DNA from 2 places in the Metabacillus rhizosphaerae genome. Region 1 is predicted to be linked to the other one. Evidence: riboswitches for the same ligand, from Rfam matches in the RefSeq annotation. Region 1 holds a riboswitch; the other holds the start of a gene.

Region 1 (4,436 bases):
TCATTTTTCAAAGAAAAAGTTAGCCAAGCATATGTTTCTGGAAATTCCTTTAATAATGAATCTAATACTTTTGCTTCTTGCAGGGAAGGAATCGTTTCAAATGCTAATAGATCAGCACCTGCATCAATCAACGCTGACATTCTTGAACGATGAAATTCTGCTAATGTTTCATCTGTAACACCATAATTTCCTACATACTCTGAACCATCTGCAAGGTAAGCCCCATAAGGACCAATGGATGCAGCAACCAATGGCTTTGGTCTAATCGTTTGCATCTCTTCCTTCCAAAAATCATCTCTTGCTCTTCTTGCAAGTAATACCGTTTTCTTAATTAACTCCAAAGCTTCTTTTTCTCGGATACCACGCATGGAAAAACCATCGATAGTAGCTTGGTAGCTTGCAGTTATCGTACAGTCTGCTCCAGCACGAAAATAGTCTGAATGAACCTGATAAATCAATTCTGGATTTTCAAGTAAAACACGTGCAGACCAAAGGGGATCGTCCAATTCACACCCATGCTGCTCAAGCTCTGTAGCTAGAGCACCGTCCAGAATCATGATTGAATGATCGCGTAAAATAGCGTTAATTGGGTTGATTTTGTTCGACATATTCTACTCTCCTTTTCTTTAAAATTTGTGTTATATAATAACTTCCATAGCAAAACAAAATAAATGGAATGCAACAATACAGCGCAATGCGTTGTGTAGGATCAAATGCAATTCCAATACATGAAGCAAGGCAAAGTATAAACGAAACGATTGGTACTAGAGGATATAATGGTGCACGATAGACCAAGTCCTTTTCTGAATTTCCTTCTTTTATAAATTGTTTGCGAAATAGAAACTGTGAAGCACTAATACTCATCCAAACTGCAACCACAGCTAGCCCCGAAATGGATACAAGCACTATGTATACAGTATCTGGTGCAATAATACTTGATAACAAAGCTAAACCACCGCCTAACATGCTGAAAATGATTGCATATATAGGCACACCTCGTTTTGTCAATCTTGCAAAAATTGGTGATATAGTCTTCTTATCTGCAAGTGACCAAAGCATTCTAGAAGATGCATATAGTCCTGAGTTTGCAGCAGATAAAATAGCTGTTAAAATAACAAAGTTCATAATATCCGCTGCATATGGCACACCAATTCGTTCAAGAACTGCAACAAAGGGGCTCTCTAATACTCCTGCATCCGAGATAGGCAATAACGCAGATAATACAACGATAGTTCCTACAAAAAAGATCACCAATCTCCATAATGTTGTACGAATTGCCTTTGGAATCGTTTTTTCTGGATCTGAAGTTTCTCCTGCTGCAATTCCTATTAATTCAGTTCCCGAGAATGCAAAATTCACTGCAAGCATCGTCATTATAATTACAAAAGCACCATTAGGAAATAAACCTTCACTCACAAAATTGGTAAAGAATGGTGCTGGTTGCGAATTAGTCATTGGAATAAAACCTACCATTGCTGCTACTCCTAAAATAATAAAGATCACAATTGCTATTACCTTTATAGATGCAAACCAGAATTCGGATTCAGCGAAAAGCTTAACAGTCAGAGCATTCAATACAAAGATCACAATTGCGAATAGAACACTCCATATCCAAACATTGATTGATGGAAACCATCGCTGCATTAGCAATCCTGCAGCCGTAAATTCCGAACCTAATGCAACAGTCCAGGTTAGCCAATATAACCAAGCTACTGTATACCCTGTCCCTGGACCAATGTATTTGGTTGCATAGCTATGAAACGCACCTGTCTCAGGCATATGTACTGAAAGTTCACCTAAACAAAGCATGACTAGATAAACCACTAATGCTCCAATTAAATATGAGAGAATTGTGCCGATTGGACCAGCCTGTTGAATCGTATAACCAGAACTTAAGAATAATCCAGTTCCAATCACTCCACCAAGCGATAGCATTACTAAATGTCGTGCTTGCATTTTTCTTTGAAATTCTTGTTTACTTTCGTTCTCCATTCATACTCTCCTTTATCTTACATCCAGAAAAAATCAAAAAAGCACTCTGAAAATAGAGTGCTTTACTGACAAATAAAAACTTAGGCTCTTATCTATCAAGGATTCATCACCCGCTGGAGTTAGCACAGTGTCTTAGTAGACCTGTTGCTGAGGTTTCATAAGGCCAGTCCCTCCACCTCTCTGGATAAGAAATAATTTTTTTAACCTTATCAACCTATGAAAAAATTGTCAATATACTTCTGTATAGTTAGAGTATTTAGAATATTAGTAATAATCACAGCTAGTAAAGTGAAAAAAATATAATTGAAGATTAGATCATTAAATTATTTCATTTTAAATTGGGATTAACCGGAGGGTAACTAATGAAGATTCAAACGATCTTTCGTAAAAAAGGACGACCTGACTTGCTACACAACGCATATATCTAACATTGAATCAATGGAAGATCTATGTATTGCTATCTCCACTCCGCCTACCTTGTTTTCACATTGAATTTCTGATAATTTATTCTTTGCTATTCATTACGAAACAGATTTCATAAATTCTAGATAAGTTATGTTAAAAACCTATTTACTTTCATTAATAAAGCCAATTTCCATGTCACTCCCCAAACCGCATTTACTTATACTTATGCTACGGTTCATCCTAACGATTCTAAATGAAGTACTTTAAAGCTCTTAATTGTTATGAGCTTTCTCATGTTGAAGCAGCAATTATCAGCAGAAACTGGAATTTTCACATTATCTGCTATGGTTTTAATGATTCCTAAATGTCTATCAAAATCAATCATTTCTCCATCTGCAAATCCTAGTGAGTTAGCGATACCCCAACTTGTCGTACCAATTGCTTTGAATCCTGCTTTTTTAAGCATTAAGGCTGAAAGTAAATCCCAGGTGTTGCCTAGAAATAATATATCCTTTGAAAAGTGCATCTCATTGAATTCCTGAATCTTGTTCACTTTATTTCCTCCTAATGTTTATTGGACTCATTTTAACAAGTAATTGATCTCCATTTCGTCCTCATTCTTGCTCATATGGTCTGTTTTAAAAACAAAAAAAGTGAAGCTATACTCTGCTTCACTTCTAAAGTCTATGTTCTCTATACTTGTGATAAGGTCACTGTATCGTTTTAAACCTGCAGTAAAAAAGGAACATTAAATATCATATTTTACTAGAATGTCACTTCTTCCCCATACCCAATAATGACAACCTCGGTTTTTTGTTGGTTTGATAAATAATCTTTGAGTTCATGATCTTTCCCAATCATATTTCCCACAACTGGAAATGCCTGTAATAATCCATTTAAAGATTCTAGTGATATTGCTGTGTTTTCACTAGGAAATGTATGACTTGGGATTACAAATTTAACATCTAATAAGTGTTCCACTGCATAAGCTGCTTCTTTTGGGCCCATTGTAAATTGACCTGAAGAAGAAAGAATTGCAATAGATGGTTGATTTAAATCTTGAATTAGTTTCATATCCGTCATAATCATTGTATCGCCAGAATGATACAACGTATGATCATCCTCAAAATCTAATACATACCCTGCTGATTCTCCGGCATAAATGGGGCTTCCCCCTAATTCACCGTAGCTAGATGAGTGACGAGCAGGTACCATAGTAGCTTTTATGTCACCGAAATCAAAAGATCCACCAAAATTTATAGGATAAACATTTTCAAAACCCTTTTGACCTAAAATCAGTGCTAATTCATATTGTGCTAATACTAAACAACTCGAATTAGCTTTTCTTAATTTTTCAAGTCCGCTTGTGTGATCAAAGTGTCCATGTGTTAATAACACACCATTAATCTTGGACAAAAATTCTTCTGTTTGATACTCACTTGGACAACCTGGGTTCATATCAAAAAATGGGTCGACTAAGTACCGATTTCCCTTTTTAGTTGTAAATACATACATCGCATGACCTAAACGTAATATTTTCATAGAAAAGCCCCCTATAAAAAATAATTAAACCTACATACTATGTATATAAAATTCGTTGTATATTCATGTCTCCCCTCTTTGTTCAAGGCTATAGTACTAGAAACCATTCAAAAAGTTTAAAGCATCTATTAATGACCTCATTTACTTATGATACGGTTCACCCCGATTAATCCTAAAAGCCCGATAAACCTGTTCCACCAAAATCAACCTCATTAGTTGATGTGGAAACGTCATCTTTGAAAATGATAGTTTGTCATTGGCCCGTTTCATAACAGTATGGCTTAAACCGAGTGAGCCACCAATGACAAAGGCAATTTTACTTTTTCCATATGTAGCTAGCTGATCTAGATCCTTTGCGAGCTGTTCTGAGGATTTCATTTTTCCTTCTATTGCTAAAGCAATGACATGTGTGTCATCACTTATTTTGCTTAGTATCCTCTCTCCCTCTTTTTCCTTTACTTGCTCCATTTCCGTTTCACTTAGGTTTTCAGGAGCCT
Region 2 (4,436 bases), 510 kb from region 1:
TCGTCCCATATTTATATAAAAATTGAAAAAGATCAAATGTCCTTTTTGAAGGATTACTCGCTTGTACAGGATTTGATTGATTCATCCTTAGTTGCCTCCTGTTGAATAAAATAATAGCTCTTCCTCATTGGTTAAGTCCGTTTCTAATTCTTTTGCAACCTGTCCATCATATAAAACATATAATCGAGTGGTAATCCCCATTATTTCTGATAACTCAGAGGAGGCATAGATAATTGCCTTTCCTCTTTGTGCCAGCTCACATATAAGCTCAAAAATATCTTTTTTCGCTCCGACATCCACGCCTTTAGTTGGTTCATCAAAGATATAAACGTCTGCATCAGCTATTAACCATTTTCCTATGGCAATTTTTTGTTGATTACCACCAGACAGATTTTGGACTCTTGCTTCTTCTGAAGGTGTTTTAATCCCTAGACTTTCAATAAGCTCTAATGCCTTTTGCTTTTCTGCCTTATGATTTAAGAAACTAAAAGGCCTTGTAAAAGCACCCAGATTTGCTGCGGTTAGATTTGTTGCAACTGACTCCATAACAAGAATTCCTTCTTTTCTTCTTTCCTCAGGTACTAATGCGATTCCTTGTTTTACTGCTTGATATGGATTTGATAAAGTTAACACCTTACCTCGTAGTTTTACCTCACCTGACTTTATTTTTGCTTCTCCGAATAAAGCTTTACATAATTCCGTTTTACCAGCTCCAACTAAGCCTGCAACCCCAACAATTTCACCCTTATGAACTGACAGAGAAATATTTCTTATTTTATCCGTATCTGAAAGAGTGTTTACTTCAAAGATCTTTTCACCAATTTGAGAGTGTTTTTTCGGGAATTGTTCTTGCAATTCCCTGCCTAGCATTTGTTCCACTACCTTACCTGTCGTGGTATCAGCAACAAACTCATGTGAAACTAACTTACCGTTCCTCATAATTGTAATTTCATCACAGATTTCAAAAATTTCTGGGAGCCGGTGGGAAATAAAGATGATTCCTACATCCTTCGCTTTAAGCTCTTGCACGATCCTGAACAACTCTTTTGTTTCTGAATGGCTAAGCGGGGCTGTTGGTTCATCTAATATAAGAAATTTACAATCTGTCGAGACTGTTCTAGCAATCAGTACCATTTGTTTTTCTGCCAAGGTTAACTCGCTAACTAATTTTTTGGAGGAAACATGAATGTTTAGGCTGTTCAAAATAACTGTTGCTTTTTTATGAAGATCCTTCCACCTTACAAATTGTCTTTTCCCCATGCCATTAACAGTATTTGATAGCATAATATTTTCCCCTACTGTTAAATTTGGTATGAGCGCAGTATCTACCTCTTGGTGAACAATTTGAATACCACAGCCTTGTGCTTCCTTTGGGGTACGGATATTTGTTTTATGATCATCAATTAAGATCTCACCAGTGTAATGGTCATAGGCACCTGATAAAACCTTCATTAACGTTGATTTCCCAGCACCATTTGCTCCAATTAGAGCATGGGTTGTACCACTTTTCATTGTAAAATCTACAGAATCTAATGCCTTCACACCAGGAAATTCGATTGAGACTTCTTTCATTTTTAATACTGTATGAATCATCATTTACCTCCTCTGATGTTAATGGAGAAAATTTTGCTATTATTCTATCAAAACCTATTTTTCATCTGTGGAGATTTCTACCAGTATATGGGGGATAAAAGCAAACACCCTCTTATACTAGACCAAGAGAGTGTTCGCTCATTTTCTTAAGAAATAGATTTTACTTTTTATAATACTCTTTTAATGTCTTCATCCATTCCTCTTCAAATGCGGTAGACTGTCCCCAACCTTCAACAGTATTTGCAAGATTTACCATATTAATAGGCTCGTCTGATTTCCCTAATACTTCACCAGAAATAAGTGATGCTTCAAGGTTATACGTTGCTGGCGTTTCTTCACCAGCTAGCTTTTTAGCTAACAATCTCATGTCAACTGCTCCAATTAACTTTGGATCAACTGCTGCCGTATATTTCCAAGAGCTACTCTTATCTTGCATTTCTTGAAGATCTGCATTCGATACATCAATACCGTAAATCTTAATTTCATCTCTACCAGCTTCTTTAATTGCACGTGCTGCACCGATTGCAAATGCATCCCATGTCGCGAAGATTGCATCAATTTCACCTTTAGGATGTTTATTAAGCATTGCTGCTACAGCATTTTGCGTTTTTACAGAAGTATCAGCTGCTGCCACTCCAAAGCGCTCAATTTCTTTAATACCAGAGTTACTAGCCAATTTCTCTTGGTAAACTTGATTACGTCTAACCATCGGAGGAAAGCCATCTACCCAAAGATACACAATATTTGCTTCACCATTAGTATCTTTAATAAGTTGGTCTAATGCTAATGTTGCAAGTGCTTCATCATCCTGAGATGTTAATGTTACATTTTCAATTTGTGCTAATTTTTCCGTTGAATCAAATGTAACAACACTTTTCCCAGCATCAACTAGTTTTTGAACCGCATTAACAGTTGCAGCGTCATCTCCGTGAGAAATAATAAATCCATCATAATCTTCTTCTAGTCCTTGTGCTATGGCATCATGAAATTTTGCCGTGTCTCCATTAGCTGTAAATACATCTACTTGAAAGCCTAATGCCTCTCCTTCTTCCTTCGCACCAGCTAAAAATTGTGCTGTATGATCATCTCCACCGATTTTACGAATGACTTTTATTTTCGCTCCCTCACCCTTAGCAAAGCGTTCTGGAACATTCTCCAATGAAACGTCTGGATTGCCCTTTGCTTTTGCAGGCTCATTAGTTTCTCCACCATTTGACGAACAACCTGTTAATAACAATGTAAATACGAGAATAAAAATAAATGCAGAGTGAAAAACTTTGTTTTTCATGATTGTAAACTCCCCTTTTCTTTTTTTAGTATATTTTTACTTTATTAACATCTATTATCTCTATTTAAATAAAGACCTTAGATAACACAAAAAACCTCTCTAAGATAGAGAGGTTTCGCCACAAGAATATATAGGAGTCTCCTCTCTTATCTTTCAAAACCGTAACGGTTTTGCAGGATTTAGCACCAATTCTATAATAGAACGGTTGCCGGGCGTCATCGGGCCAGTCCCTCTGCCACTCTTGATAAGAGATCGAATATGCAATTAAGTAAAGATAAGAATATGTATACTTTAATAGTGTATAGCATTAATGTCAACTATTATTTGAATATTTATATTAAATGATTTTTTTAAAAATTACCTCTTATTATGTTATAGGAAAATAATAATGTATCCATTTGATTATTACTCCCATTTACAGTTTGAATGCTTTCCCCCACAGACACAGGTGGTAAATCTCAGTTTGTTAAATTAATTATTTGATAAATTTTTTGATAGTAACTGTAAATACCAAGGGAAGAAGAATCTAAAAAGTGTAAAATAAACAGGAATTCCATACCATGTATTCCAATCGTTATTTACCATGTATCCAGACTTAACTAATCCTAATTCTAAGACAAAACATAATAATGTAAAAACAAAAGCAAAAATCCATTTCTTGTGAGGTTTATAAAAATTTACATAGATAGTAGCAATACTCGCAGGTACAAAGCTAATTAACATAGCATCACCTGGCTCGATTGTTTGTTTTTTTGCTAGGTCAAATAAATCGATTAACGACCCTGCAATGCTATCAGAAATCCAAGAAAACCCACTTGAGAAAACAATAGTAATAAATATACCGACCCATGTTAGATTTTTTTTTGGCATGATTAATACGAATAATATTGTTGTTATTACTAAGGTCCATACATACCATTCACCTTCATACTTCATTAATTCCATTAAATCACCTTATTATCATTTATTTTCAAATCAATTATCTTTTATGTTTATCTTGATATAATTAGTTGGAAAATATACCAATTCCTCCTCATCACCCTTTAAGCCTATGTTAATAAGGATAAAAGTAAAGAGGTTGTATAGAATAATGATGTGCAAAAGGAGGTGGAAGAATGCCAAATCGAAATGATAACAAATTTAGAAAAATTGAATCTGAAAGCGCGAAACAAGGGAAATCTCAAGAAGAGTATGCTGCTGAGCTTGAGAGGAACCGTGCGAGAAGTCAAGGAAAAAAATAATTGTATACTTAATGTTAAAGGTGAGCATTTTACTGTGCTTGCCTTATTTTATTTGCAGAATATAAGGGATCTAGTCCACTAAGTAAAAAGCATAAGTACATGGTGTATAACCAGTACTTATGCTAGAGACCTCTAAGCGATCAAACCCTATACATTAACTTTTACGCGCTTTTTTATAGATCGATCAAGAACAAGCGGCAGAACAAGAATAACTCCAATGACCATGCAAACAGCTGATACCTGATATGAAATCCCCAGACCCACCTGTTGTTTTAAGATTCCCGCTAAACTCATCATCAGTACCATCGCGCCCA

The links. A riboswitch is a leader RNA that binds a small molecule or an ion and turns the genes downstream of it on or off. The one in region 1 is predicted to bind S-adenosylmethionine.
Region 2: it holds a riboswitch for S-adenosylmethionine, as region 1 does, so the genes downstream of both, WCV66_RS01140 (sugar ABC transporter substrate-binding protein) here and mmuP (S-methylmethionine permease) in region 1, are expected to answer to the same signal.

Annotation. Positions count from the first base shown of each region.
Region 1 covers NZ_CP147403.1:722,715-727,150, reverse strand. Annotated here, with positions in the region: gene mmuM (homocysteine S-methyltransferase) at 1-608, opposite strand, end outside; gene mmuP (S-methylmethionine permease) at 583-1,992, opposite strand; SAM riboswitch class I at 2,078-2,183, opposite strand; partial or broken gene WCV66_RS03700 (isocitrate lyase/phosphoenolpyruvate mutase family protein) at 2,708-2,950, opposite strand; gene WCV66_RS03695 (metal-dependent hydrolase) at 3,163-3,939, opposite strand; gene rlmH (23S rRNA (pseudouridine(1915)-N(3))-methyltransferase RlmH) at 4,081-4,436, opposite strand, start outside.
Region 2 covers NZ_CP147403.1:215,242-219,677, forward strand. Annotated here, with positions in the region: gene WCV66_RS01130 (ABC transporter permease) at 1-85, opposite strand, end outside; gene WCV66_RS01135 (sugar ABC transporter ATP-binding protein) at 88-1,593, opposite strand; gene WCV66_RS01140 (sugar ABC transporter substrate-binding protein) at 1,754-2,881, opposite strand; SAM riboswitch class I at 3,025-3,132, opposite strand; gene WCV66_RS01145 (hypothetical protein) at 3,353-3,826, opposite strand; gene WCV66_RS01150 (hypothetical protein) at 3,997-4,122, shown strand; gene WCV66_RS01155 (MFS transporter) at 4,270-4,436, opposite strand, start outside.